DNA from 4 places in the Syntrophomonas sp. UBA5494 genome. Region 3 is predicted to be linked to each of the others. Evidence: riboswitches for the same ligand, from Rfam matches in the RefSeq annotation. Region 3 holds a riboswitch; each other region holds the start of a gene.

Region 1 (7,727 bases), on a different contig from region 3:
CGATAGTAAAAGTGACCACTTCCACTATCTGCGGCACCGACATTCACATCTGGCACGGGGGTATGCCGGAAGTAGAACCGGGAAGAATAATCGGCCATGAATTTGTGGGTGAAGTCGTGGAAGTAGGCCCTGCGGTAAGGAACGCCAAGGTAGGGGACAAAGTAGCGGTTTCCTGTGTCACCCAGTGCGGCGAGTGCTTCTACTGTGTACGCGGGATTTATTCGCATTGCACCACCGGCAGCTGGATATTCGGCTATATGATCGACGGCTGCCAGGCCGAGTATGTGCGGGTACCTCATGCCAACCTGGGGATGTTTAGCATTCCTGAGGGACTGACGGAGGAAGATGTGCTCTTCGTCGGCGATATCCTGTCAACCGGTTATTTTGGCGCCGAACAGGCCAAGATCGAACCGGGCGATACTGTTGCGGTTATGGGTTGCGGACCGGTTGGAATGTGCGCTATGACCACCGCCCGGCTGTGGGGGCCTTCCAAGATAGTGGCTGTCGACATCAATCAGGAACGTTTGGATTGGGCAGTGAAGAACGGTATCGCTGACGTTGGAGTCAATCCCCTCAACGGGGATGCCGGCGATGCTATCAGAGAAATGACTGAAGGACGCGGCGCTGACGCTACTATCGAAGCCAATGGTTTCAAACCCACTTTCGATATGGCCATCGATGCTGTCAGACCCGGTGGAACAGTATCTCTGATCGGCGTATTTGAAAAACCCCAGGAACTGGCCATGAACACCTTGTGGATCAAGAACATCAGAATCAGCATGGGTCTGGTCAACGCCAATCGCATTCCAGAACTGATCAAGTTGATCAAGGCCGGTAAGATCAGCACCAGCTTCCTGTGCACCCATCGCGCTCCATTAAATGATATTGTTAAAGGCTATGATATCTTTGGCGGCAAGAAAGATGGCTGTCTGAAGTGGATAGTAACTCCTTACCAGAAATAGAAACCAGAAATTATTTGTCTCCTGGCAAAACAGGATTCATGTTCAAGCCAAAAGGCGCCTCTTTTATGAGGCGCTTTTTGGTGTTTGGCCAGGATGTCTGCTGAGCTGGTGAAAGAAACCTTATCACCAAGCCAGCAGGAGTATGAGCCGGGGGCCAGACCGGACTGGAAAGCTCGACTACTATGTAGATAAATGTTAAATTATGCAGGAAAATTAAAGTCTAAATAGAATGATTTAAACAAAAGAAATATTATCCAAACAGTTTATACAGAATCTAAAACTCCGAGCTTATTTGCCTAAATCAGTGGGAAATGGTGAATAAGCCGACAGGGTAGAACGGGAAACGGTTCTGCCTCCCTTCTGGAAAGGAGTACTATAAGCTATATGGTTGCGAGAAAACTGTCATTGGTTTTCTGCTATTAGTAGCTTTTAGATAAAACCTCCTGTCCGTGCAGGGGGTTTTTGTTTATTGAGCATAAAATTATTCATTATTTGCCTTCAATTTTCTATACGTGAATGGGGGTTATTGAAATATTGAATTTAATATGGATTTTTATTGTTACTCAGTATGACGGATGCTGATATTTAGGCCGGGTATTGGTAATAGAGCGGTTTTTCATAGAAAGGGAGTGAAGGATTATTAATGAATACGGTAAATAAAAGACGTAAATTTCATCTTTTCTTTATTTTAATAGGGTTTTTAATTGTTGGTTTGGTGAGTTTACTAGCACCTAATCCCGCTTATGCCGCCGGTGGCGACGTTACCATATCGGGGCCAGGGCTTGACGGTCCGGGAATTACCATTACCCAGAGTCAGCTCCGGGGCCTAGAACCACTAGCTGGTGACTATTATTTGGAACAGCAGGATGTTATTTACAGCACTATTAACACCTGGCCAACCAAGAGCTGGTACAGAGGTCAAGGTGTATTATTGGAAGAGTTGCTTGAGGTGGCCGGCGGGCTAAATGACGAGGCCACTCAAATTAGATTTGAGTCCAGCGACGATTTTAAAGCCACCTTTACCTTACAGGAACTACGTGAACCCAGGTATCGGTTCCCTAATTTCATGGATACCGGCCTGCCTGGCCATCTCATTGGTGACGCTTCAGATGCTGTGCCAGTACCAACTATCATCGCCCACCAGAGTTTTTCCGCTCAGTCTTATAATGATATTTTGGATTCGGGAAATTTCAGCCGTATCGATGCGAATCACCTGTTGTACGGGCAGCGGGCGGTAACCCAGCAAACCAATGCCAGATTTGCTAAATATGTAATAAAAATCGAAGTGCTTACCGGTCCCGTATCTCAATGGAATGTTCCCACTGCATCGGTAGAGCCAGGGGAGGTGCCGGTAGGTGAACTGGTGAGATTGAACAGCCAGTTTAATGATGAGGACAAGGTTCATTATACTTTGGACGGCAGTGACCCAACCATAGATAGCCCTATGTATAACTGGATTGCCAGCCGCTGGTGGTCATCGAGAGCGGATGATTTAGATGAAATAAACCGTCCCATTGAAATAACAGAAGATACTACAATTAAGGCCATTGTAATCGGTCCTGGCAGAGAAGACAGTGATATCGTTGCTTTTACGTATTATGTACCCCTTACAATTAGTAATGACAACCCGGCTAATGCTGTCTTAAATGAAGAATACGAAGGTCATACTTTCAAGGCAGTAGGGGGGATAGAGCCTTATAGCTTTGGTATTACGGGGGGATCGCTGCCGGCAGGGATGATTCTAACCGGGGCAACCCTGGAAGGTACGCCTACCCAAAGCGGTACCTTTACCTTTACCCTGACAGTAACCGATAGTGCCGAACCGGAAAATACTGATAGTTTTGATTTCACTTTGCTTGTAAATGAAGCCTATGTCCCTCCGACCTTAATTGCTGATACTTCCGGCAACAAATTGGGAAACACCATAGAGCTGACTTTTGCTGATAATGAATTATGGCGTGAGAAAATTGCCGAGGTAACGGTAAATGGAACTTCTATTACCGACAAATACAGTATTGCTGCTGGTGTAATTACCATTGATTCTGAAGTATTCACTGCTATCGGAGACTACACAATAATCGTCATTGCCACAGGTTATCTTGATGCCGTTGTAACGCAGAAGATTACTGCTACCGGTGGTGATCCTAAACCACCTGACGGGGACATTGTATTAACTATATCCGGAGATGGGGTAACAAACCAGCAGGAGTTTACCCAATCCCAGTTGGAAGATATGCCCCAGTCCCAGCAGGTTTACAGTTGTATAAACACCTGGCCTTCTAAGAAATGGTATGTGGGGAAAGGGGTTACATTAAGCGATTTGTTCGATATTGTGGGGATAAAAGGAAGTGCCCGGCAGATCAAGTTTATTTCCCGTGATGGTTATTACATGACCTTTACGGTTAAAGAACTGTTGAGAGATGAGCGTTATCGCTTTCCCAATTTTAAAAGCGGTAGCGGTGATGCTGACGGGCATATTCCCGGCTCTTCGGCAGGTGCGACACCAGTCGAGCCTATCCTCGCCCTGGTCAGTGCTGAGGGTACTGATGACCCGGATTATATGAACGATAGCAGTGCATTGCTCTTAATGATGGGTCAGCGAGCGGTTACGGAGCAAACTGGTCCTCAATTCGTAAAATACGTGTGCGAAATAGAAATACTCACCGACTCTCCAAAATCATGGGATGAGCCGACGGCAGATCCTGATAGTGGAACTGTACCGTCAGGAACGGAGGTAGAACTACATAGTCCTTACGATGATGAGGATAAGGTTCACTATACTCTTGATGGCAGTACCCCTGATCTAGACAGTCCTATGTTCAATTGGGTAGCCAAACGGTGGTGGGCCTCAAGGGGCGAAGAGACTGTTAAAGAGATTAACAAGCCCATCGTGCTGACTAAAGATACTACCATAAAAGCTATAACCATAGGTCCGGGTAAGTTAAACAGCGATGTGGCCGAATTTACCTACAAGGTTACAGGAACAGCGACAAATATAAGTGATAAGATAACGCCCGATGAAGGTGGGAAGGTAAGCCTGGGCGAGGAAGCCGTCATTGAGATTCCCGCCGGAGCTTTGACTGGTAGTAGTCCGGTAGACGTAACAATAGAGCGGGTGAGCGAGCCTCCGGCTGCACCGTTAGGATTTAGAATTCTTGGCAGCGTTTATGAGTTTAGCATAGACGGTGAGGGTAATTACAGTTTTAAAAAACCGGTTACCATCAAGCTAACCTTCAATGCTGAGGAATTAGCCGCTGATGAAACCCTGACTATCCAATATTATGATCAGAAAGAGAAGAAATGGGTTGATATTGGTGGCGAAGTATCCGGTAATACCATTAGCATTCAGGTGGATCACTTTACCATGTTTGCCATAATGGTGGCTGATAACCCAGTGGCGACTAAAATAATCAAACCGGGCGAAGGGGGTATCGTAAAACTCGGAGAGGATGCTGTTATTGAGATTCCTGCCGGAGCATTAGCCGGAACCAGCCCAGTTGAAGTAAAAATAGCACGGGTCAGCAAGCCTCCGACTGCACCTGCCGGCTTTAAGATAATTGCTGGAGTTTACGAGTTCAGCGTCGATGGTCAAACCAGTTATATCTTTAATAAACCTGTAACCGTTAAGCTTAAATACGATCCTGAAAAGGTTAGCCCTAAAAGCTCTCCGGCCATTTACTACTATGATGAAAACCAGAAAAAGTGGCTCGACATTGCAGGCAAGGCATCTGGCAATATCATTACCGTGCCAGTGAGCCACTTCACGAAATTTACAGTAATGGCGGCAAACGATACAGTAGAGGTTACCTTAACCGATATTAGCGGTCACTGGGCGGAAAAGAATGTAAAGCAATTAATTGAACTTGGGGCTGTAGGCGGTTATCCTGACAGGACCTTTAAACCAGACAATTGTATTACCAGGGCGGAATTCGCTTCAATCCTGGTAAAAGCATTTGACCTCAAGTCCCAGAGTGGAAAAGGCTTTGCTGACACTGCCGGCCACTGGGCTGAAGAGGCCATTTCTACGGCTGCATATCACGGTGTAGTAGAGGGCTATGGCGATAACAAATTTGGGCCTGATGAATATATTACTCGTGAGCAAATGGCTCACATGATCGTGAATGTGGCTGAGTTGACTCCGGTAATAGAAGAAATAGCATTTAGAGATGAAAGCAGTATCTCCGCTTGGGCTAGGGGATCTTTAGCAACAGCAGTGGAAAACGGAATAATAAATGGATATCCTGATAACACTGTGCGTCCCCAGGGAAATGCAACCAGGGCTGAGGCGGCTACCGTTATCGTTAATGCCTTACATAGGCCCTAGTCCAAAAATAGACACAGCAACCAAACCGTAAGCGGAACCAGGAAGGCGATAGAGGGAGAGTATGGCTGTGTATTCTACCAGTTTTAAAAAAACCAATCTTAAGCTCTTATTAATGGCCTGGCTTCTCCTTATATTGTTTTTTTCTCGCCTGGCAATACCTGATATTGCTATAGCTGAAGCCGCAGACACAATTGAGATCACTGGAGAGGGTGTGGCTAATCCGCTTACCTTATCCTTCAATCAGCTGGAAGCGATGCAGCAGTATGAGCACATATATAGTGTGATCAATACCTGGCCGACCAAGCGCTGGTATACAGCACGAGGGGTTAAGTTAAGAGAATTGCTCAATCAGGCTGGAATCAAGGATGATGCTACACTGATCAAGTTCATATCCAGTGACGGTTATGATGTGACCCTAACGGTTAAAGAACTATTAGAAGACAAACGTTACTATTTTCTAGGCTTAAAGGATAATCATCCTACCGACGGAAGTATTGTCGGGTCTTCTGAGGGCGCCGAAGAGGTAGAACCTATTTTGGCTCTGGTCAGTGCCGAGGGTAGTGATGACCCGGCTGCTATGAACGACCGAGATGCGTTAATGCTCGTATTAGGGCAGCGGGCGGTAACCGAGCAGACCAACAACCTTTTTCTTAAGTATGTAAATAGAATTGAGGTTCTTGCTAGCGCTCCCGAAAAGTGGGATAACCCCAAGGCCAATATCCCCAGTGGAACTGTATTACCAGTAGGAACTGAGATTGAACTAAGCAATAAGAATAATAACGAGGATAAAATTTACTACACTACTGATGGCAGTACTCCGACCATCAATAGTCCCATGTTTAACTGGAGCGCCAGCCGCTGGTGGGATCAGCGCGGTGATGTAAAAGGTGTTAATAAACCCATTGAAGTAAAAGAAGACACTATCATTAAAATGATAACCATTGGCCCCGGAAAGTTGGACAGCGAAGTGGTAACATTTAAATTTACCGCTGATATGAGCGGCAAGGCCGTAGATCCGACCAAGGTTCCGGGTGGATCGCCCACGGGAATTTCTCTGGATAGGAATAGAATCGACCTGCCGGTAGGGAGCACATTCCGGCTGGAGGCGACAGTGACCCCCTTTAATGCTACGAATCAGGATCTGATCTGGAGTTCCAGTGATACCAGGGTTGCCACAGTTGATAATCGCGGCCTGGTTACAGTTGTTGGCCCAGGAACGGCTGTCATTACGGTTGCTACCGTAGACGGTAATCATAAAGCCACCTGTGTAGTGAACGGTCCAGACGAGGAGCAAGATGAGGAAGCTGCTCCAATAACAAATAGTACCGAGCCAAACCTCCCTGAGCCTGCTGTACAGCAGTTGCCAGAACCGGAACCGAAACCGGAGGTTGCTTCTGTTCCGGATCCGAACACCTCCGCAAAGGCAACCCTTCCTGCCGAGTCAACCATACCGGAAGAGCGGGCCCAATACCTGGCTAAGATAGAGGATCTTGCAGGAGATTCTAGCATTGGCAAGGTCTCGCAGCAGCCGGTCAATGACAACTGGCAGGTTTTTGAAATGTCGGCTGATACCATCCCTCTACCGTTAAAAGTAGCCCAGGATCGTATGAAAATTTATTCGACCATAATGCTATTGATATTCTTCCTTTCAGGAGCCGGCCAAAAATATGCCCAATTTACAAAGGAGCGATTATAAAACATGACCATCTTACTATCGTTGAAAGAAATGATGCATGCCATTTCATCCGGGTTATTAATTCCTACCATTGCCGTACTTTTATTCATGTTAGCTTTATCGGTGGTGGAATTAGGCGGCCTACTGGTAGAAGCCTTGACCGAACGGCGCAAGATGAAGGTAAATGTGTCCGAGTTGATAAATGAGTTTCAGGAAAAGAATGTTGCGGAAATCATGCAGCAAGTTGAAGGTGTTCGGCTATTCCGACGCCAAAAGGCGGCCATTAGTGAACTGCTCCAAAATAAAGATCTGCCTGCTGTTTCCTTGCAGGCTTTGGCGCGTCGACTGCTGACTAATGAAGAATTGAATTATGTGCGTATAACTAATCGTACTGATCTGGTGACCCGACTGGGTCCCATGTTGGGTTTAATGGCAACCCTAATTCCTTTGGGGCCGGGGTTGATCGCTCTGGGTGAGGGTGATCCCAAAGTATTAGCTGATTCACTGCTTACTGCTTTTGATGCTACAGTAACCGGTTTGGCTGCCGGAGGCATTGCTTTTGCTGTCTCTCGTCTGCGCAAAAGATGGTATGAGGATTATTTGAGTACTCTAGAAGCCTTAATGGAAAGTTTAATGGAGGTGTTGTCACGTGGGCGGAGGATTGAGGAGAAATAGTCGATGGAGGCAAGAAGAAGTTAATCCTCTGGAGGGCGCTATTAATATTGTTGATGCCATGCTGGTTTTTGCCTGTGGACTAATGCTAGCC
Region 2 (7,727 bases), on a different contig from region 3:
TATACGTGAGGCCGAAATCCCACCCCCTGGACGATTCCTTTAATAGTAAAACGTTTACTGCTTATATGTTGAGTCATATACTACCCCCACCGCGTTGGCGGATATCGGGACAATAATCGTGAGAAGCAGTGGTTTAAACAGCCTCGCAATGGCGGAAAGACCGGAATTTCTGCCCCAAAGCCGTTAGCATGCTTGAAGCAAGCGACTATCTACTTACTGTCTATAATATGATGAATCTCCGCTTCAACCAATTCCAATAACCGGGGTATTTTCTCCGCGATTACCGGGCTCAATTCCATGCCCAGTTCGACCTGGTATGGTTCAACCCCGAAGACGATTACCTGAGGGTGGTACCCCATCAGGTTAACCATCTTGATGGCTTCGGTGAAATGCAACTCGTGCAATGAGGTCACTGCAGGATTGCTTATCAGCCCCAATTCTTCCAGAGGGGCCCGGTATATGGTACCGGGCTCTCCTCCGGCAGTCATGGTATCTACTACAATGATGTGATCTGCGCTGCAGAATACATCCAAGATTTCGAAACTGGCGATGCCTGCGTCTACCAGTTCAACCTGTTCCGGCCAGGGGCGTTCAGACAACTTCTGAATCACATAAACACCCAGGCCGTCATCCTTCATCAATACATTTCCGATTCCAGCCACGATAAGCTTCAAGGCAAGCCTCCTTAGGCACCCAGACTGCGGCCATCGCTGTCTGCAGTATGGGATTCACCGGGGGCCCCATGGGCTCCTGCCGGAATCTTTCCGGTAAACATGGACATAAGCACCGGGATGCCTTCTGATACATCCAGATAAACGTGGACTACAACCGACAATACGAATAACCAGTTGACCACATAGTGAATAATGCGGACGGCTAATAGCCCTCCCATCCAACCAGCCAAAGCCGGGAAGGCATTGGGAGCGTAGAGCACAAAACCGGTTATAATCTGCACCAGTGCCATAAACAGCCAGCCGGTATACATCATCTTCTGGCCGGGATTATACTTCCCGTAATAGGGATGGCTGTCTGCCATAAATAGATAATACTTGATCATGCTGGGGAAATTGAGGGTGTCTTTAATAGGCCGGAATACGATATTATGAGCGTCTTTGGCCACGATGGCATAATACACCCGTCCGATCACCCCAAACAGCAGGACATAGGCCATGGCAAAATGGAGCATACGGGGGGTATCCATGTTTGAAAACAGCCACCTGAAGCTGTTGGGCGCATGAATATAGAACCCGGTCAGAATCAGCAGGGTAATACTGATCATATTACTCCAGTGAAACAATCGAATAGCTATGGAGTGCCGGTTTTCCATTTTTTTCATTTATCAACACCCCCTAGTTTACGATGAACTGGCTGATCTGTTTCTTGTCCGGAGTCATAACATGGATGGCGCACCCGAGACAGGGGTCCATTGATCTGATGATTCGAACCACTTCAATGGGATTGGCCGGATCTGCCAAAGGCGCCCCCATAATAGCCTGCTCCATCGGCCCGGCCACATTGTTTACATCCCTGGGACCGGCGTTCCATGTAGTAGGAACCACGGCGTTCAATACCTTGGTGCGTTCATGCTCGATTTTATGCCAGTGTCCCAGGGCTCCGCGGGAACCTTCAGTGAGGCCCATACCCAGTGCGTCTGCAGGTATCTTGTGCGGAGCAGCTACCGGTTCGCCCGGCTTCAATTGCAATGCCCATTCTTTCATGGCAGCCGCCATGGCTGAGGTCTCCACCGCCCTGGCAAAGTGACGTCCCATAACGGAAAAAGCCTTATTGGGACCCATTTCCACCAGGTCTTTTTGCTTGAGCACCCACTGGCGGGCCAGAGGCCCTACTTCCATGGGTTCTCCGTTGTAGCGCGGGGCTTTCAGCCAGGAATAAGCGTTTGTCTTATCCGCATCGGGTTCGACTACTGCCATATCCGGACTGTTGCCGCCGGTGTCATCCTTATACCAGGAGTATTTGACTTCTTCTGTTATCAACGAAGGATCGAGTTCTTTGTACTGTCCGCGTACATACACCCCGCTGGGGAAGAATTTCTGTTTTTTAATATGGTCCTCCCCTTCTTCGAGAGGGAATCCGCCGTAAGCCAGCATATTCATGCAGCCGCGCCCGATATCGAACCAATCTGAATATACTCCCGCCACCGCCTTCACGGTAGGAACATATACATTGTTTATAAAATCAGTCAGTTCTTCCAGGCGCACCAGGAATTCATAAATTTTTTGAGTGTCAGGCAGTTCGGTAACCCCGCCGGGAACGATGGCCTGAACATGCGGCATTTTGCCGCCCCAGATGGCCAGCATCTCCTGGGCTTTGCGGCGCATTTCCAGGGCTTTCAGGTAGTTATTCACCGCCTGAGCGTTGATGTCGGCAGGCAGCCTGTAATCCCCGGCGTATTGAGGATTCAACGGCATAACCCCTTCCGGGGCCTTGACATAGTCCAGAGCCGCCAGATGGAAAAAATGCAGAATGTGGGATTGTATATAATTGGCTCCGAAGATCAGATTGCGTATAATCCTTCCGTTTGGAGGCGGTTGGATACCAAAAGCATCATCCAGAGCCAGGGTGCCGGCGGTGGCATGAGCGGTAGGACATACCCCGCAAATGCGCTGCATAATCTGCTGAGCATCCCGGGGATCCCGGCCGCGCATGATCAGTTCCAGTCCCCGGAAAAGAGTGCCACTGGTGCGGGCGTCTATGACTGCCCCGTTTTCAACCTCTACTTCCACCTTCAGATGTCCTTCTATACGAGTTACGGGATCTATTATGATTTTCTGCGCCATTAGTTGTCACCATCCTTCTCATCACTGTGCTTTTTAGGGCCAATACGCCCGGTGGCGATATTGCCGGCTAAATGTCCGCCAATGCCGACTGCGGTAGCTGCCCCCAGCACAATCCCGATCTGATCAGTGGTAGCGGTAATACCAGGAGCGATAGGCATCTCAGGCACACGCGCATATACCGGCCAGCCGGGAAATTGTGGTTCGGTGCAAGCCAGGCAGGGTGCACCTGATTTGATACACCAGTTTGTACCGCCATTCCACAGGCGGGTGGTGGAGTCACAGTGAGCGATAGGACCTTTGCATCCTACTTCCAGAAGACATCCCGGTTCACTCAAGTTCTTGGCAAATATGGCGTTGTCGAAATATTGCCTTCTGGGGCAATTGTCATGAATGATATCCTTAAAGAACATGGTCGGCCTGCCAAAGCGATCCAGCTCAGGTATATCATTGTATAGCAATACATGGGCAATAGTACCCACCATCCAATCGGGATGCGGAGGACAACCGGGTACATTTATATAAGGAACGTTTTTCACAATATCGGGAACCGATTTACAGCCGGTAGGATTGGGCGGAGTAGCTGGAATTCCGCCGTATGCTGAACAGGTTCCGAAGTTCAAAATGGCTGCGGCTTTGCTGCCCACTTCTTTTACCAGGTCTACGAAAGTAATGTGGTGCCCGTCTCTTTCCCCAACCATACAGAATTTTCCGTTTGCACCAGTGGGGACCGCCCCTTCAACTACCAGATAGAATTTCCCCTTGTACTCTTCGGCGACTTTAAAGATCCCTTCCTCCATGGCCAAATCCCCAGCGGCCCCGGATATATTGGGATGATAACGTAAGCTGATAACCTCTAATAAAACCTTTTGTATGTCAGGATGTACGGTGTTGAGTAAAGATACTGAGCATCCGGTACAGCCGGCCCCTTGCAGCCAGATTACCGGGGGCGCACCTGCTTCAGCCGCCTCGGTAAGTAGTGGTGCCAGCAATGGCGTCATTGATATCGCTGCCGCACTTCCGGCACAAAGACGTATAAAATCACGTCTGCTTAGTTTGGTAGGCATTTACCTATTCCCCCCGAAACAAATTTTGTGAATAAGCTGCCATATAATCCCAATCACTATTTTTCTCTCTAATCTAGCTTGGCTTTAAAAGTGCTGCTTTCCCACCTCCTCTAACAACCATTGGTTCCATTGATCTATTCCTTCACCAGTGCGACCTGAAACTCGAAAAACTTTAACCATAGGATTTACCAGTTGCAGGTCCCTGCTGAAAGCATCCATGTCAAAATCTGTATATGGCAAAAGGTCTATTTTATTGAGTACCACTGCCCTGGCCTGGTTGAAAACCAGGGGATATTTTAATACTTTGTCATGACCCTCGGTGGTACTCAAAACCACGACCTTAAAATGTTCGCCCAGGTCAAACTCGGCCGGGCATACCAGATTGCCTACATTTTCTATAAATAACAGTTGGATGGGATGATGGGCCAGGCGGCGCCAGGCCTTTTCCACCATGCTTGCATCCAGATGGCAGGTACCCTCGGTATTGATCTGCACCACTTCCACGCCCTTGTTTTCAATGCGCATGGCATCCTGATCAGTGTACAGATCGCCTTCGATTACGCCCAGCCTGATGCGCCCTTTGATACCTTCAATGGTTTTTTCCAACAGGGTGGTCTTTCCCGAACCGGGCGAACTCATCAAATTGACCACCAACATTCCGGCCTCTTTGAAGATGCGGCGGTTCTTTGCGGCCAGCATATCATTAGCTCCCAAAATATTGGTTTCCATACGAATTTGAGCCATTTCTCATTAATCCCCTTCGTAGAATTCGATAAATAATTCCCGTCCGGTAAGCATCTGAGTGTCACTGCTCCCGCAGTAAGGGCAGAAAAGCCGGGACGGCATCTCAGCAACGTATTGTTGCTGACATTGCTGGCACTGACAACAGATCTCCCTTTCTTCGATCAGCAATTCCGCATCTTTAAACAGCTCTTCTTGAGCCAGGGTTTCAAAAGCGAAGCTGAGGCTATGCGGCAGGGCCATGGAAAGCTTGCCGACAACCAGTTTGATACGGCTTATTTGTGTGATCTGGTTTTTGTCTGCGCTGTTGCGGATCAAATCCATCATCCCCGCTATTAAAGACAATTCGTGCATATGTGCTCCTTCAGGCCGATTACGATTACACGAAAAAAACAACTAAAAACCCGGACTCGTAGAGAGGCCGGGTAATTAAACACAAAAAGCTAAGCAGGCGCATTATAGCGCTAACGTCTGCCGTACCAAGACATCTCCTACTCACAATACGGGAAGGCATAATCGTTTCCAATTATACCCCGGCCAATTAACCATAGCTTTGCGAAAGCCTTAGGTCTGTTGGCTTGGAGAATTATTTAATTGTAATTCATAAAATGATGTTAACTATCTATTCTAATTCATCTATTCTAATTTATATATTCTACCTGCTAAATATTTTTCCTGCAATAGAGCGTTGCAATTTAATAACAAAGGTTTCGGTTGCATTCAGGCAAGTAAATCAGTTGTAAACCTTGGCTGCGGGTGTAAAGATGGACATGGGAAACACCTCGCCCAGTCAAAATAAAACCATGAAGCGTTTCGGTTTCATCCCGTTACAACTTCATGGTTTTTTAATGACTTTAATCTGATAAGACTATTTCCAGTATCTCCCCTTAACGAGGAAAATTAAATTTAAACACCTTTGACCAGGGTAAAAGTGCTTATTATGCCATCATGTTCAGCGGAAAAAAGATAGTGCCCTCGTGCTGATAAAAAGAATTTGGCCTGACCTAGATGGTCTGTCTTTTGCCGCCTCGGGTATTCCCGACCACCGGCGCCGGCATAGGTGGCCTTTATTTCAACACCCGCCAGAGGCTGGCCATTTGTTGATAACTGCACCTCATAATATTCGCCGATGCGGGCATGGCTGTATCCGCTGGGTACGATCTCCACAGGCAGACCTACGGCCTCAATGTGATGATGATGGTGATGACCAATTTCAACCAGGATTTTGGCATACAATTGCTTGTTTCCAGACTGCTGGACGATCACCTGAATCAGTCCGTCAGCTTCCTGCCCGGGGTGAAGCATATACTGCCCTTCATGATGGTGAATCTGCAGATCGCGTCTCCCCCCGCTATTGGCCATAAAAGCTGTTACGCCCCCCAAATCGGCATCTTTTTGGGGCTGCATATTATATCCCTTAAACAGCTTCAGGCCGACTTCTTCACCTTCATGAAAATGGCCGTGGTCAGTATCCGGTTCCAGCCACAACTCTCCTTCCCTAACTACGGCCTGTTGAGGGATCTCTTCAATTATGATGCGGTGGTGCACCAGTTCCAGTTCACGGATACGAGCCTTGATGACCTTGCGTTCCCCAAATATATTCTCCATGAACAGGGTGTGTTCTTCCCCGGGAATAACCCTATCCACCTTTTCCATCAAGAGTTCTTCCTGCCCGTCGCGCAGCAGATAGACATTGGCTTCACACATGAACGATTTACCTCCTTTGCAGGTCAAAACAGGGTATGCATAATACCCCATCCGCTGTTTTAATCGCCCTCGGTTCCATGACCCCCTCTTTGCAATGACTGCAGGTCAGGGTCGAATATATACTGGCTTTTGGAGGCAGTTTTACATCAACATCCTGCCAGTCAAACAGCTCTTCATAAGGGCAGGTCATCAACTGCTCAAACAGTTCTTGCAGAACTTGCTCCATTTCTTCCTTTTCAGCCGGATTAAGATCTTCACGGCCTTTGAGCTCACGATAACGCTGTCCGGTTTTCCCGCTAGAGGCTGATCTTCGCTGAACAATTCGCACCGCCCGGCCATCCTGGCGGTTAATTACGGTATAGACCGCTTTCCCATAATCTTTAAAAATTAAATTGCCTTTGCCGAAGGTACAACCCAGAATGGCCTGCAAGGCATCTACGCCACAGGAATCCGTTTCCACAATGGCCACAACATCTTCATCCTGGTCCCGCTTCAGGTCAAGATGCTGCATAGCCAACTGAGAGGCTCGAACTCCCATCAATAAACCGGGACAGATATGGCCGTGGAATTGTATGGCTAACTCTAACGGGGTCATGTCTTTACACATATAATAAACCACCTTTCATTCTCTACCTGTCGGCATCTTGGCACATCTGGCAATGAGCTCGAACTCTGGCTACCAGTTGATCTACCTGAAGGGGCAAAGGCTCATCCTGACTGCTGCTGATTTCTATATTACAGCGATTCATGGGTATCAATATCTTCATGGCCGGAGAAGATGCAACGGCTTCAGCCATGCGCGGCGTCAATTCCCCGGCGTAGCTGTTAGCAACAATTACGGCTACCGAACCGGCAATCATATCGACCCGTGAAGCACACCAAACCACCGAGTTTTCCCCACTGGCCCCGTCATTCGCTCCGGCTTTCAACATGACCGATGTAGCCACCGCATTGGTTCCCACCCCGATAATATATACTTCTTGTCCAAATTCCTTGCGCAGCTTTTCAATAATTAAGCGGCCGATCCCGCCCCCTTGACCGTCAATCACAGCGATTTTCAAAATCTTCCCTCCGCTTGTCGATTATTGGTTGATAATTGAGTTTTCTGAAGCAACAACCGGCACGATCATCTTAGAACTGTCCTTTTTCTGCTTCATAATAACATTTGAATGAAAAAAAAGAAACCACAGAACGACCATTGTAACAGGGGCCGACCTTCGTGGTTCGTCTTGTATTTATTCTGTTATGTTATGTTATGTCAGTCTTAACAGATGGCCTTCCTGACCACCGCTATTTAACCAGTTCCTCTGCCAGGGCTTTGCTCTTTTCTGACAATTTCAAGGCCAAACAGGCCGCATCTTTATTCTTGCCCAGAATCAAGGTGGAGGCCAGATCAGCAAGCAAGTTTTTTAATTCT
Region 3 (7,727 bases):
AATATCCGCTTCATCAACTACCCATTTGTAACAGGCGATAACTTGGGACATAATAACACCTCCTCTTGGTTCTGTTCACCATCTCCTGTATACTCTGTGCGGAAATGGCCGATCATCTATAAATATTTAATTGCTGTCACTATACCATATTTCTAGTAAATATCGGAAGAATAGGTTTGCCCCCGATTAAAAGGCGCCCCCTTTCACACTGCGATGGAGTGCGGTCTTGGGGGAACGGCAGAAATCTATCAATAGGCTCAGTGTCAAGCAAGATAAAACCACCAGAACTATGTCAAAGGTAAAATTAAACAAGAACAGCTGCTTGGCGGTATCAGCCTGTCCGTTCCCTACCAGCGGCATAGGAAATTGCAGCAGGCCAATCAGCATCACCGCCCAGAAAAGCCGCAAACCTGACTCAACTTCTTTTACTCCCCGCCTCTTTATATACATCAGTACGGAAACGCCTGTTGCCAAACCGTAAGAAAATATCAAAAACCAGAGACTCCTGGGCAGATATTTCTCCCTTAAGGATGACCAAGCGGTGAATCTGTCAAATTCGCTCACCGGTTTCTCAATGTCCGCCCTTTGATATTTGCCCAGCACAGTTGAAGTAGTAAAGGCATGATCCGCAGTGTATTGCATTCCTGCCGCCAGCCTTTGCGGATGGGTAATATAAAACCGGACCAGATCAGCATTGCTGATTTTATTATAGAATTCTTCCCTGGTTATATCACTGAGGGGAACATATCTGACATATTCCCGCTCTTCCAAAAAAGCGTGTTTTCCCGCGTCTGCTGCCATGTCGGGACTTAATCCCAGATCAAGCAGGTCTTGAGCGGGGTTGGGGGAATCCTTTAATATTCCGTAAAACAACGAATTATAACGGGTATACTCACTCATCTGCTTATTGGTATAAGCATATCCCAGCGAATATGCGACCAGAATAAGGGAAAAAATTCCGAACAGCCATACTTGACGCGGTTTCAACAACCCCCGGTTTTCTCTCCACAGATTTATGAGCATGAGTATAATAACCGGCAGGGCTGATATAACCTGCAATTTGGAGCCCAGAAACAGAAAGGCCGCCGCGAATATAGGCACCATGGTGAGGAATATGGTATTTGCCGATTTTACTATATAGCGGTGATAAATATAGTAAAGCCATGCCGCGATATACAACGCCAGTGTGGTTATCATCATGGGCTCCCCGTACAAACTGTTGAACCACACCAGGTAATTGCCGTCCAAAAACACAAAAAAGGCTATCAATACGAATAACGTTAATTTCAACCGGTTTTTCACATTAAGGTGCTTGAATATTACATAAAAGGCGCACGAGTACATGATTACATAGGCAGCAGCCAAATATGCGGTTTTAAAAGTATCCTTTCCCAATAACAGGCATATTGAGTTTATCAAAGTGATCAGATAAGCCATGCTGGTGGCGCTTAGGCGCTTAAGCAGGTTGGGGGCGCTGACCGCAGAGATTCTGTATTCGGTTACCGGGTAGTCCAGGAACCTGACAAAACCGGGGTCATTAATCTGCTCCGGTTTGAGTTCCAGGCCGGAAACATTCATGACCCTGTCAAAATCGCCCTGATCGGCTACCCCGGGCTGAGGGCTTTGGCAAAGCACGTAGGCTATGATCAATAAACCCACCAGCCCCAATACGACCCATAAATACTTCAACAAATTATATCTTCTCATCTCAACCTTCTTCTATTTCTAAAAAACCTTATGCAAATCTAAACCAAGCAATTTTTCCGGGCGCTGCCCGTCACAGGTCAGATAAAGGGCAAAACCGGCATACAAGTTCAAACAAATACTATGCATAGTTTATCCATTTGTGGGAAAAATACACTAGTAGTCTACAGAATTGCTCAGACACAGATTGGATTGATTCAAATTGAGTTTTAACCGAGAAGGTTTGTGGATATATGCAGGTTGAGGCCAAATATCAGAAATATAAGATTCTGGTTTTATATCTGGGGTACGGCGGCCTTACCACACTGATCAATATATTGGCCTATTCCGGCCTGGCCAAACTGGCGGGTTTACCTTACCTGAAGGCCAACCTCATAGCCTGGATCTTGTCGGTATTATTCGCTTATGCCACCAATCATCTCTTTGTTTTTGAGAGCAAAGCCCGGGGGTTGTTTCCCATTTTGGGACAATGTCTGGCCTTTTTTGGCTGCCGCCTGTTCTCCGGTCTGCTGGACATGACAATAATGTATGTGATGATCGATGTGCTTCACTCCAATGATTTATTGACCAAAATAATTTCCAATATAATAGTGGTCATATCCAATTACCTGTTTAGCAAGCACATAGTATTTCAAGATAAAGGTCAAGGAGAAGTGCTGTAATGAAAACAATCTCGATAGTAGTGCCCTGTTATAATGAACAGGAGGTTTTGCCATATTTCTATGCCGAGGTGTCAAAACTGGCTGCGGATATGGCGTTTGTGGCATTTGAATTCGTTTTTGTCGATGACGGTTCACAGGACTGCACCCTGCCCGTAATTAAAGATTTACAGCGCCGGGATCAGCGGGTTAAATATCTGTCTTTTTCTCGTAATTTCGGAAAAGAATCGGCCATCTATGCGGGTCTTAAAAACGCCCGGGGTGATTATGTGGCTATCATGGATGCTGACCTGCAGGATCCGCCCATGCTGATCAAGGATATGTACCTTATCATAAAGCATGAAGGCTATGACTGTGTTGCCACCAGAAGAACCACCCGCAAAGGCGAGCCGCCGGTGAGGTCGTTTTTCGCCAGGCAATTCTACCGCATAATCAATACTATCTCCAATATTGAATTGGTGGATGGAGCCCGGGATTTCAGGCTGATGAGCCGCCAAATGGTGGATTCCATTCTGCAGATCTGTGAATATAACCGTTTTTCCAAAGGTATTTTCGCCTGGGTAGGTTTTAAAACCAAGTGGATGGAATATGACAATCAGGAAAGAGCTGCCGGCCAGACTAAATGGTCGTTTTGGAAGCTCTATTCTTATTCACTGGATGGGATCATGGCCTTTTCCACCACTCCGTTGGCGTTGTCTTCGGTGATAGGATTGGTTTTTTTCTTGGTATCTTTTGTAATGATTGTAGCCATGGCCGTTAAATACCTATTATGGGGCGGTTCTATATACGGGTGGCCCTTTATGGTCTGTATTCTGCTGTTTATTACCGGGATTCAGCTGTTTTGCACCGGCATAGTCGGCCAATATGTTTCCAGAACCTATTTGGAAACCAAGCGCAGGCCCATTTACATCGTCAAGGAATACAGTGACGAATGCCACTGAAGCCAAGAATCAATTGGTATTAATAAGAAATTTACGGGTTAGCCGGCAAATCTTAACCGTAGTTAACGAGTAATATGTTACATCCCCGTTTATCAATATTAAGCGGGGATTTATTTTCGCTCACTATCAGTTTACTTAAATATAGCGAACCAGCTCTAACCGCCTTTTATCATTGGCTGATTCGTGCCATTTTTTCCGCATATGCATTTAGATGATTAAAATTTATGTTGAGGCATTACCAGCCCTTGCAACGTTGCGTATCCTCCTCATGTATGATTCAGTGGGGATTACGCTTGCCTGCCGTCAAGGGCGAAACGCCCCTCCCCTCCATCTCGGGAGGGTTTGTTGTTGTTAGCATATATAATGTTTGGTTATATATAATATTATTAGAAGGAATATAAATTTATATGCAGAACTATAATAGTTGGTGCAATGAATTCATTTTTCCGCTTATAAACAAAATGCTTTTATTAAGCTGAAATGTTTTCATTATTCCAGCCGCTAAGATAACGGTATTAAAGGAGGTGAGAAAGTGCTTTCAAGTGCAGGGTTTATGTCAACCACAAAGCGTTTAATGTGACATGCTTCATATGAACCGGTGGTTCGTTTTGTTTCAAACTACAGTGCCAAAAATGGAGAATTAAACCAATGGGAGCCTTTCTCAACCTATCCGCTATGCCGGTATGACTGCTTTCCATTCTAATACCAGCTACTGGCCCGGTTGAAGGTGATGAATCCATATAGCCTTTCAGGAATTTGCTCTCCTATGTTCACTGTTGAAACAGTACTGCTTTAACCCTGTATACTCGCATAATAGTCAAAATTTAATATGTCTTACGCTGACTCCAGAGCTGATTCCCCTAAAGCGACAGCCATTGGGGATTTAGCCGCGGTAAATCTGGAAACGGTTTTATCTCCCTTGCTTGGAAAAGAGTCATCTACCGGAACAGTTTTCTCAGTCTCCAAGATCTGATTATGAAGGTTATGAGTCCTGAGGCAAACTGCTACTTCATTCTTGGCTTTTCAGGCAAGGAGGAAGCCGCACCAAACTGCGGCTTTATGGTCAGTGTACATCCTGTGACCAGCCTCCTGATTAAAGTTAGGAGGTTTTCGTTTTAGGGCGGACACCTTAAAAAGTTTGGTCAGGACCGCATAGCAAGATTCGCAGGCTTAATAATTTTAGTGACAAGCTAGTCCAAATGTAATCTAGAATCTCACAATGGCAGTAATCATCATTCCTTTGCATCGCAATGATTTGAATGGGGGGAAGAGAATGAACGGCAAAATAACCCGCCGTCAGTTTATAAAAAGAGGCGGAGCTACGGTTGCAGCTGCAAGTTTAGGGTCGGCTTTGGGTTTTAATCTCATTGTTTCTGCAGCGGTAATCAAAGAACTGCGCACAAAAAATGTTAGTCCGGTACCAACTGTTTGTCCTTATTGCGGTTCTGGATGCGGTCTGGTAGTTTATGCGGAAAAAAAGGATGATAAATTTGTTAAGTTATTGAGCGTGGTTGGAGACCCTGATAATCCGGTTAATGAAGGATGCGCCTGTCCCAAAGGTTCAGCCATGTTTAATCTGAGAGAAATATATGAACCTGAAACCGGAAAGCAGATCATCAATCCCAGGAGGGTAGCAAAGCCTTTATACAGGGCTCCTGGATCAGAGAAATGGGAAGAAAAAGAGTGGGATTGGATTTTGGATGAAATCGCCCAGCGGATCAAGCAGACCCGCGATGAGAGTTTCATTCACAAAGAGACATTGTCTGATGGAAGTGAAGTAATCGTTAACCGGACCGAAAAAATAGCCTCAATTGGAGGATCAGCCCTGGACAATGAGGAATGCTATCTACTATCCAAGATGATGCGCTCGCTGGGTGTAGTTTACCTGGAAACTCAGGCCCGGCTCTGCCATTCACCATCTGTGGGCGGCCTGGCTCCTTCCTTCGGACGAGGAGTGATGACCAACTCCATGATTGACATGAAAAATACCAACTGTGCTTTAATCATGGGCAGCAACTTGGCCGAAAACCATCCCATCGGTATGAAATGGCTGAACAAGGGGCGTTTTGATCCTAAACGCCAGACCAAAATAATCAGTGTAGATCCCCGTTTCACACGAACTGCCGCAGTGGCCGATCTTTATTGTCCTATGCGTTCTGGCACCGATATCGCCTTCCTGGGCGGCATGATCAAGTATATTCTGGACAACGAGCTCTATCACCATGATTATGTGGTCAATTATACCAATGCAGCTTTCCTTGTCAGAGATGATTATGAGTTTAAAGACGGTTTCTTTTCCGGTTGGAACGAAACTAAGCAAAGTTACGATGTTAGCAGCTGGGATTATCAATACGATGAAAACAACAATATCTTGAAGGATGAAACCCTGCAGCACCCGCGTAGCGTTTTCCAACTCATGAAGCAACACTATTCTCGTTATGACATCGATACGGTATGCAAAATAACCGGATCTCCCCAAAGCAAGTACCGGGAGGTCTTGAAAATGTTTTGCGCAACTTCTGCTCCGGATAAGACGGGCTGCATATGCTATGCCATGGGAATTACCCAGCATACGGTGGGTAGTGAAAACATCCGGGCTTTTGCCATTGTACAGTTATTGTTGGGAAATATCGGACGCCCCGGTGGAGGAATCAATGCCTTGCGCGGTGAAAACAACGTTCAAGGCGCCACCGACATGGCTTTGCTGTATCACATTCTGCCCGGCTATATCGATTCACCCACTGACAGCGCTGATTATAAAGATCTCATTTCTTATATCCGCAAGACCACCCCGGGTGCAGGCAATCTGCAATTCAGCAATTTGAAAGAATTCCGGGCTTTGGCAGCGTCTGGCATCAAACATTCCGGCTGGCGAATACACACTTCCAAGTGGATTGTCAGTCTGCTCAAGGCCTGGTATGGGGATGCCGCTACCGAAGACAACGATTTTGCATATCACTATATACCCAAACGTCAGGATACCAAAAATTATTCGCACATCGGCTTATTCGAAGCCATGCACAGAGGCGAAATCGATGGCCTGTTCGTAAACGGCTCCAATCCGGTAGTGGGCGGCCCCAATGCCAATAAGGAGCAGGAAGCTCTCACTAAACTTAAATGGTTTGTCTGCATCGATCTGTGGCTACACGAAACCGCCGAATTCTGGAGCCACAAAGCCTGGGAAAGACCGGTAGAGAATGAAAAGGTAAAGCAGCTCACTCCACAAGACATTCAGACTGAAGCTTTCTTCCTGCCAGCCGCAGCTGTCTATGAAAAAGAAGGCACAGCTGCTTCCACCAGCCGGATGGTTCAGTTCCGCTGGAAGGGTGCTGACCCGGTCGGTGAATCCAAAGCCGACCTGTGGATTTATAATGAGCTGGTCAAACGAGTTCAAAAGCTCTATGAAGGCAGTACCCGTTCTGAAGACGAACCCATCACCAAATTAACCTGGGATTATGATGGTCAACATGGCGAAGAAGAACCCGATATTATGAAAGTGGCCAATGAATTGTGCGGCTTCCAGGTAGCCAGCGGCAAGCCTGTTGAGGGTTTTGCCCTGTTGAAAGATGACGGTTCCACCACCTGCGGGTGCTGGGTATACTGCGGAGCCACCACCTGGAAAGATGGCAAGATGTTTTATAAAGCACAGTCACGTAAGAAAGAAGATCCCGGTAATTTGGGCCTGTTTCCCGAGTGGGGCTGGGCCTGGCCGATGAACCGCCGTATTGTTTACAACCGCTGCTCGGTGCAGCCTGATGGCATTAACCCCTGGCCCGGCGATGATGACCGCAGGTTGGTTTGGTGGGATGCCGGCGCCGATGCCGGCGGTTCCTGGACCGGCCTGGACGTACCAGACATTAGCAAGACTACCGGACCTGACAAGCCGGCTTTTAATGATCCATTTATCATGCGTCCTGAAGGCAAAGGCTGCATCTTCGCCGCCAAAACCTCGATGAAAGACGGTCCTTTCCCTGAGCATTACGAGCCCTGGGAAAGCCCTGTAGCTCCTATTCTGAACAAAACCAGGGTAAACCCGGCTGCCAAAGTATGGGAGCCTGACAATCAAGGCAACGCTGGTCAGTATCCTATTATAGCCACTACTTTCCGCCTGGTGGAACACTGGCAGACCGGCGCTTTGACTCGCAACCTGCCCTGGCTGGCCGAGTTGATGCCCAATATGTTTATGGAGATGAGTGAGGAGCTGGCCCGGGATAAAGGGATCAAGAACGGTTCCAAGGTTATTGTCTCTACCACCCGGGGGGACATCGAGGCTCTGGCTTGTGTGACCAAACGCTTAAAGCCCTTTAAAGTAGGCGGCAAAGAAGTTCATGAGATAGCGCTTTCCTGGCAGTATGGCTTTAAAGGCTATGCCACTGGTGATCCAGCCAACCGCTTAACACCCCACATCGGCGACGCCAACACC
Region 4 (7,727 bases), on a different contig from region 3:
ATACCGGGCTGGAGATGGAACTGGAGAAATTCTGTTTCCTGTTCGCCTCCCATGACCAAAAAGAAGGCATGCAGGCTTTCCTGGATAAGAGAAAACCTGAGTTTACGGGGAAGTAGACTGAACGAGTGACGAGGAAACAGGCGGGCGTTTTGTTCGCCAAACGATGGTGATGCAAGCGAACGGTTCTTGACTTTCGCATTTGGCGAAAGTCAAGAACCACCTGCATCCTTCTAAAGCGCAATATATAGGGACTCGGGATTTAGAGAGACACCACTGTTAAATGACTATGAAAGTGCCAACCGGTGGCGGTTGGAGCAGTAAATTACGATGATAGACGCTGTTGACAGATCAACTGCTCAATGTGATTATTCTTCTTTTATCCCCACCACCCGTATCCTTTTATAATCCACGATCCATTGGCCGTCTTGCAGCGTACTGTCTCTGAGCTGGTCTTTTATCTGCCCAAAGATCATCTGCTTCTGATCCGCGGTATAGTTCTTGAACAACAGATCGGCGAACATATCCAGCCAGTTGCTCAGCCCATTTTCCCCGTCTTCCAGAATGGTGGGCCTGACGAAATAACGGGCGTAGGTTACACAAAAGCCATGCTCTTCCATTAAACTGGTGTATTCGCCGATGCTGGGATAATACCAGGGGAGGTCTGCATCGCTGACGGGGTGTCCCATCTCCCGCAAACATTTCATAACCTCCCGGGTAACAGTATTGACGTTGCCTCGTCCGCCGAATTCGGCGACAAAGCGCCCCTTCTTTTTTAGGGCTTGCCAGATACCGGCCAGGGCCTTTTCCGGTTCTTTGATCCAGTGCAATACCGCGTTGGAGAAAACGGCGTCATAGCGTTCATAAATATTCAAAGAGCAGGCATCGCCGGGCCGGAACTGGATATCCGGGTACTTCTCCCGGGCTCGTGCCACCATTTCCTTTGACGCGTCCAATCCTTCCACTGTGGCGCCGGATTGCTTTATAAGATGGCTTAAATCGCCGGTGCCGCAGCCCAGATCCAGGATGAGTTCACCACTTTGCGGCTGCAAGAGTTCGATTAAATCTTCTCCCAGTTTGGATACAAAGGCATGTTTTTCATCATACAGATCAGGATTCCACTCTTTTACCATTTACTGATACCCCCGTAAACTGATGCTCTTTAATTCTTCATTATGGGCATCTAATTCCCGGTTGGTCAAGCCGAACCTGCGCAAGCAGGGGGGTGACTATGAACGACAGCCAAGCAAAAAATACTTGCCCAGGACTTTCACTGTACTATAGACTTTCAGGGAGGCAGGCCACCCGCGAAATCTCATTTACATAGACGATTTGCAGCCTGGTGCCGTACAATTCGCTCAGTCGTTCCTGTTGCAGAATCTGCTCAACGCTGCCGGTTTCCATATACCCGCTACGGGAGAGAACTCCTGCGATCCCCCCCAGGAGGATGGGATGGTCAGGATTGTGGGTGGTCATTATTACGGCATAGTCCTTATCGGCCAGGTTTTTTATCAAACGAAGAGCCCGTAGCTGATTGCCGTAATCCAATGCTGAGGTGGGCTCATCAAACAAAATGATTTCGGGCTGCTGCACGATGGCTCTGGCTATGCACACCAGCTGCAGTTCCCCACCGCTGATTTGGTTCACCGACTTGTTGGCGAGATGGGAGAGGTTCATCATAGCGATGGTTTCATCAACCAGCTTATAGTCCGGCTTCCGGGGCCGGCTGAACATTCCCAGGTGCGGGGTGCGCCCCATAACGACAAATTCACGTACCGAGTAGCCGTAGGAAAAATAGATGCTCTGAGGCAGATAGGCTATCTTCTGGGCGACTTGATGGGCAGACATGCGGCTCATATCTTTTCCCTGCAGCATAATTTGCCCGTGGCTTAAGGGACGGATGCGGGCCAGGCAGTTCAGCAGTGTCGATTTCCCACAGCCATTAGGCCCCAGGATAGTGAATAGATCTCCCTTGTCGATGCTGAAACTGACATCCTTAAATATGGTGCGATGACCTTCATAGGCGAAGGCAACTTCTTTGACTTCCAGCAATGCCATATTAAATCGCCCCCCGTTGTTTGATCAGTATCCAGGCGAAAAAAGGGGCGCCGATAAATCCGGTGAGAATGCCCAGGGGCAGTTCTCCTCCGGTCAGGGTTCGGGCAACAGTGTCGATGAGTATCAGAAAGCCCGCGCTCATGAGGGTGGCAGTAGGCAGCAGCCGGACATTGTCACTGCCCACTATCATACGGGCTATATGGGGCATTATCAGTCCGATCCACCCCACCGTGCCACTCAAGCATACCGCGCAGGCAGTCAACAAGGTGGAACAAGTAATGGCCACTCCGCGTTCAAAACGCAGATTCACCCCAAGAGTTCGGGCTTGTTCCTCGCCCAGGGAGAGGATATTGATACGCCAGCGCATGGCCAGTAAAACCAGGCCGGTAAGAATCATTATGGGGGCGGTGGCAAACAAGTTCTCATAGGTAACCTTGGCGATGCTCCCCAATTGCCAGTAAACCATGTCCGCCAACTCGGTCTCAGTGTCGGCAATGTATTTCATCAGGCCTAACAAGGCCATCATAAACCCGCTGATGATGACACCCGACAGAACCAGGGCGATGGTCGATTTACTGCGCATCAAGGTAGGGATAGCCAGGGCCATGCTGACCGCTGTGATACCGCCGCAGAAAGCGAACAGCTGAATCTCGGTATTGCCTAAGCCCAGCAAAATGGCTGCGGCGGCGCCCACACAGGCCCCGGATGAGACCCCCAGTATATCCGGGGATACCAGAGGATTTTCAAACATGCCCTGGTAGGTGGCTCCGGAAAGAGCCAAGGCCCCACCCACCAGAATTGCTGCCAATATTCGGGGCAGGCGCAGATTCATGACCACGTTGTGCATGGTCTGAGTCCAGGTTGGGTCCACGGGGAATACATAGGATCCTAAAATGCGGACTACCTGCTCATAGCTGACATAATAGCGACCCAGACAAAGCGCCGCTATAGACAGGATAAAGACCGCCAGACACAGCAGGAGCAGCACTCCGGCGAGAGGCCGCTGATGGCGGGGTGTTTTGCTTTCAATCACACTGGTGCTATTCATGACATAATCCTTTTGCATCAATCTGCAAGGCGGCAGAGCCGCCGCCCTGCCACCTAAGTGCTTTATGGAGATCGGGATAGGGTTTTGCTATAGCCCGGTGGGTGAATTCTTGCCTGCCAGAATGGCATCGGCATATTCACTGGAAAGATCGTAGCTTAGAAAGTTCTTGTAGAAATCTATGGTCATCTGCTTCATATCCACACCGTCAAACTTGTCGGGATACAGGGTCTTAGCCATCCACACTACCTGTAGAGCCGATTCGGACCCGAAGCGATCCCACTGGAAAGTACCCTGAGGAACTCGATAGACATGCTTTGCCTTGATGGCCTTCAAATCTGCCAGGTTGGAATCTTCCATCAGGGCTTTATAAGCGCTGGCCTGGTTCAGGCCGCCTATCACGATATAATCAGGATCTAGCTTGAGCAGCTGCTCAGGGGTGATCTCTTTGTTCATACCCTGAAATAGTTCAGCAGTTGCAAGCTTCCCACCGCCCATGTTGATCCACTCTTCCTGCATGGTTCCCGATCCGCCGGTAGAATAAGCTGTCTTGCCGGCCTGCCCGTCAAGATAATAAACCGTTGGTTTATCTTCAGCTCTGACATCGGCCAGGCGATCCTGGACAAGTTTGATATTGCCATCCAGGTAGCTTACATAAGCCTGAGCCCGGGTGACCGCATTTCCGCCGAGTGCTTCACCGGTCTTCAGAACCGATTCCTTAAGAGCCTGGTAATTATTGAACATCATGTACATAGTTGTCAGACCCGCATTGCGGAAAGCCTCAGCGTCATTAGCGTTGGCGGTGATTACCAGGTCCGGCTTCAAGGCCAGCAGTTCTTCGGCGTTTACCGTGGAACCGCTGCCAAAGCCCGGTTTCTCTTTGATAGCAGGATTTACGTACTGCATCCAGGTAAAGCTCTCAGTCTTGAGAATATTGAAATAGGCAGGCTGTTTGGCTGTTGCGCCAAGAGTTATCATGATCTGGTTGCTGGAAGGCCAGCAGTTGGCTACGGTATTGACCTCGGCGGGCAGTTTCACTTCAACCCCGGCCATATCCACTATTGAGCGCTGGGGAGCGGTTGAGGCGGGTTGAGGCGCCTTGCCGCAGCCTGCGGCCATCGTCATCACAGCGATGACTAACATCATAGAAACGAACCATTTTCTCCTCATTTATGTACCCCCAATCGAAATTATATTTCATCAAAAAGATAGGCATGCGCCATAAGAACACATGCCTATCTTATTGATAAACGGTTATAATGGCCTTCTTCTCAAACACGGAAAGCTTGCCGATTTCCCAACAAACTCATCGGTTTTGGCCCATGGGCTCAGCCTTTAGGAACCAAAACTCGAAGTCCCAGATATTCTATTCGATTGGTACCCGCATTGCATAATTTGTCAGAAGTATAAGCTAATCACTCTGGATAACTAAATAACTAACAAAATTCTACCATATTCTCGCCAAGTTAACATGAGAAACCTAAATGTAGGAATTTCATGTATTTCCCGGGCTGCTGAAATGCGTAATGCGAATAATTCCGGCCTGGGCCGACTAAACATTCAGGGGTTTAGGCTCCCACCACATTATATAAGTTTTGGTTTCGATGCGGAAAGTGCAGCTGCCGTCAGGATTATCAAGCAGCCATTTATCGACATTGCTGCGGAAAATGTGCTCGTTCTCGGGCGGAAATTCGCATAATACCCTGAGATCATCGTAGGCTTCGAGCCGCGACCCATAACTGCCAGTAAAACCATCTGTGACTACCTTTAGTGATGGATCGATACCCAGGTCGTAGAGGATATTGAAGGTGAGGTTATAACCCAGCATGCGGTTCATGGGGGGCAGTGGCTTCACCTCTTCAGATGCTCCGATAAACAAGCTGTCCCGAGCATGTTTGAGGCTGGGGCTTTGAGCGAAACTCAGTACGAATACATATTTCCTGGCTGCCCCATTTAGCTTGACGAGATCGTGTAAACCCGCTGATCGGGAGGCGATAACCACATCATGCTGTTCCAGATTGTCCCCGATAATAGCATCATCCCAGTTAAGCAAGCGGGTATACAAATTGTCCACTCCGGCCAGCCGGGCGTTGCCTTCGCATACTTCCAGCATCTGTGGAGCGACATCCAGCGCTGTAACCCGGGCGACTTTCTGGGCTACCGGGATTGCCAACCTTCCCGGACCGCATCCTATATCGAGAACCGTGTCTTCGGGTTCCAGAATAAAAGTCTCCACCTGGCTTTTGGTATATTCCTTCTCCAACTGAACCATCTTGTTGTACATGACTGCGGTCTGGCCCCACATTTTTGCGGGGTCGCTGTTCATTCGTTCATATGCCGGACCGAAGCTTAGCTTCTGCAGTGCTTCCCAGTTAACAAGTCCCTTCATAATAAATCCCGCTCCCTTATTTTTAAAAACTAACTTCTACAAAAAATTACATAATTCCTTTTGAACAAAAGGAAGCAACGGAGACGACACTTTTGCTTCATCTCTTGCCCCTAGCGGATTAATGTAGTTAATTGGTATCATTAAAGGAAATTTGACGACACTGCGGAGGACAATATGAAATATCTTGTAATCGGAGCCGGAGGTACGGGCGGAAGCATTGGGGCCTTCATGACCGAAGCGGGCAAAGATGTCGCCGTCATTGACAGGGGGCAGCACCTGGAGGCTATTCGGGAACACGGTCTGAAAATGGAGACCACCCGCAAAGGGAATTACACAGTCTATCCCATGAAAGCCAGTGACATGCATCATTACCGGGAGCAGCCCGATGTGATATTCATCTGTGTGAAAGGTTATTCGCTGCTGGATACCATCCCTTTTATAAATAGGGTCGCCCACCGAGATACGGTAGTGATCCCCTTGCTTAATATTTATGGCACCGGCGGGAGGCTGCAGGCCATGCTGCCGGAAATCCTGGTGACGGATGGATGCATTTATATAGCCGCTGAGATCAAAAGGCCGGGCGCCATCCTGCAGGCCGGCGACATTTTCCGGGTGGTATACGGAGTGAGAAACTCCGATGAGTACCGGCCGGCGCTTGAAGATGTGGCTAGAGATCTGGAGGAAAGCGGCCTCACCGCCCTGATATCGGATAACATCCAAAGGGACGCCCTGCAGAAATTCTCTTATGTATCCCCGATGGCGGCTTGCGGAGCCTATTATGATATCGATGCCGGAGAAATGCAGAAGGAGGGGCGGGTCAGGGATGCCTTTATCACCTTGATGCGGGAAATCGATACCCTGGCCGAGGCCATGGGCATTCACTTCAGCGTGGACATCGTTAAGACCAATCTGCAGATTCTTGATAATCTGTCACCCAAGGCCTCTACTTCGATGCAGAGGGATTTAAAGCAGGGTAAGGATTCGGAAATAGACGGGCTGATATTTGAAGTGGTGCGTATGGGCCGGCAATATGGGGTGCCGGTTACCACTTATGCCATGATCGCCCGCAGTTTCGGATTCAAAGACTAGTTAAGCAACAAAGACATCTTTGTGAATAAATGTCTATGAGGCCGGAGGCACGGGACGGCGACAATTGGGGACGGTCCTTTTTGCCACCGTCCCCAGTTGTCAACCCTGGCTATTTACTCTTTTCTCTCTTCCGGGTGAACTCGATAATACTGGATGATAAGGTCGTCTAGCTGCTTGCTCAACCTGATAACGTCGGGATGCTTTAATCCTTTCTCTTCCCCCAGTTTAGTCAGCTTTAAGCGTAAGTCTTCTATTTTTGTAATGATATCCATGATCAATTCCCCTTTGTACCATAAGCAAATTGTCCGACTAACAATACGCAGCAGGTTAGAACCCCTTGCAGGATCGGACAATATATCCAGTTTGATACCAATACGCTATGGATTTTATTTAAATGGATCTCCGACCTTCGGAAGGATATAGCATTTAAGCCCGGCAGACTAAACACTAAAATAGTCGGCAGGATCTCAAGGTTATTTTGAGTTACTCATTGAACTCAATATTTACCGGGGTTTTAAAGATAAGCCTTGATTTGTCGATGTGCCATATAATGCGATAATTACTTCTTCCCAATAAACGTTAAAAGTGTCTTCGTACTAGTAATTCAATAAAACCAATGTTGTCGGCATGTTATGGACAAATTCCATTGAGCGCTTCCTTAAATTCAGCATAGCATTTTTCCCGGCTTTTCAATTCTAACTTACCGCTGTCCACATATCAATATATCTTATATTTATTAAATATTGCGTCAATTTCCAAGATTTGTATCTGAGTTGTGGCGTTTTCGACAATAGAACCTGCTTAATCGCAAAAGCAAGCCTTTACAATGGGTATTCACTGCAAATCTTAGCTTCCTGCTATTTCCAGTATTCAGCAAAAAAGACTTATTTCCTGCAATGGTATTTGCTTTTTTCTTCCGGTCACTCCCATATATGAAAATATATGGGATATCAAAGGAGCCGCCGTCAGACAGGCCGGAAGTTGTCCCGATAATATTCGGTAATAAGTACATCTAATCGTTCACTAAGTTCACTGACGAAGGGATCTTGCAGTCCTTTCTCCACAACCAGCCTATCAAGTTTACAACGCAGATCTTCAATTCGTTGCGCCAGATCCATAACTGTCTCCTCCTAATCAAACTGGATTGAT

Evidence for each region. Region 3 has a riboswitch for molybdenum cofactor ahead of fdnG (formate dehydrogenase-N subunit alpha). Riboswitches for the same ligand answer to the same signal wherever they lie in the genome.
Region 1: linked by a shared signal. The riboswitch ahead of B3W37_RS07905 (S-layer homology domain-containing protein) and the one ahead of fdnG (formate dehydrogenase-N subunit alpha) in region 3 are both predicted to bind molybdenum cofactor.
Region 2: linked by a shared signal. The riboswitch ahead of hypA (hydrogenase maturation nickel metallochaperone HypA) and the one ahead of fdnG (formate dehydrogenase-N subunit alpha) in region 3 are both predicted to bind molybdenum cofactor.
Region 4: linked by a shared signal. The riboswitch ahead of B3W37_RS12445 (ABC transporter substrate-binding protein) and the one ahead of fdnG (formate dehydrogenase-N subunit alpha) in region 3 are both predicted to bind molybdenum cofactor.

What each region holds. Positions count from the first base shown of each region.
Region 1 is NZ_DIPG01000069.1:889-8,615, forward strand. Features, by position in the region: gene B3W37_RS07900 (alcohol dehydrogenase) at 1-962, shown strand, start outside; molybdenum cofactor riboswitch at 1,231-1,349, shown strand; gene B3W37_RS07905 (S-layer homology domain-containing protein) at 1,678-5,286, shown strand; gene B3W37_RS07910 (Ig-like domain-containing protein) at 5,354-6,982, shown strand; gene B3W37_RS07915 (MotA/TolQ/ExbB proton channel family protein) at 7,013-7,636, shown strand; gene B3W37_RS07920 (DUF2149 domain-containing protein) at 7,611-7,727, shown strand, end outside.
Region 2 is NZ_DIPG01000147.1:8,353-16,079, reverse strand. Features, by position in the region: partial or broken gene hypF (carbamoyltransferase HypF) at 1-77, opposite strand, end outside; gene B3W37_RS16495 (hydrogenase maturation protease) at 210-674, opposite strand; gene cybH (Ni/Fe-hydrogenase, b-type cytochrome subunit) at 686-1,336, opposite strand; gene B3W37_RS16485 (nickel-dependent hydrogenase large subunit) at 1,350-2,798, opposite strand; gene B3W37_RS16480 (hydrogenase small subunit) at 2,798-3,862, opposite strand; gene hypB (hydrogenase nickel incorporation protein HypB) at 3,947-4,606, opposite strand; gene hypA (hydrogenase maturation nickel metallochaperone HypA) at 4,613-4,957, opposite strand; molybdenum cofactor riboswitch at 5,076-5,199, opposite strand; gene B3W37_RS16465 (CooT family nickel-binding protein) at 5,510-6,310, opposite strand; gene B3W37_RS16460 (FmdE family protein) at 6,318-6,917, opposite strand; gene B3W37_RS16455 (DUF3842 family protein) at 6,940-7,371, opposite strand; gene B3W37_RS16450 (hypothetical protein) at 7,601-7,727, opposite strand, start outside.
Region 3 is NZ_DIPG01000015.1:26,713-34,439, forward strand. Features, by position in the region: gene B3W37_RS02040 (electron transfer flavoprotein subunit beta/FixA family protein) at 1-51, opposite strand, end outside; gene wsfD (glycan biosynthesis hexose transferase WsfD) at 187-1,707, opposite strand; gene B3W37_RS02050 (GtrA family protein) at 1,938-2,366, shown strand; gene B3W37_RS02055 (glycosyltransferase family 2 protein) at 2,366-3,304, shown strand; molybdenum cofactor riboswitch at 4,136-4,254, shown strand; partial or broken gene fdnG (formate dehydrogenase-N subunit alpha) at 4,578-7,727, shown strand, end outside.
Region 4 is NZ_DIPG01000111.1:33,200-40,926, reverse strand. Features, by position in the region: gene B3W37_RS12465 (enoyl-CoA hydratase/isomerase family protein) at 1-116, shown strand, start outside; gene B3W37_RS12460 (class I SAM-dependent methyltransferase) at 366-1,130, opposite strand; gene B3W37_RS12455 (ABC transporter ATP-binding protein) at 1,276-2,055, opposite strand; gene B3W37_RS12450 (FecCD family ABC transporter permease) at 2,057-3,121, opposite strand; gene B3W37_RS12445 (ABC transporter substrate-binding protein) at 3,191-4,270, opposite strand; molybdenum cofactor riboswitch at 4,349-4,467, opposite strand; gene B3W37_RS12440 (class I SAM-dependent methyltransferase) at 4,653-5,489, opposite strand; gene B3W37_RS12435 (ketopantoate reductase family protein) at 5,664-6,578, shown strand; gene B3W37_RS12430 (Spo0E family sporulation regulatory protein-aspartic acid phosphatase) at 6,692-6,850, opposite strand; gene B3W37_RS12425 (Spo0E family sporulation regulatory protein-aspartic acid phosphatase) at 7,544-7,696, opposite strand.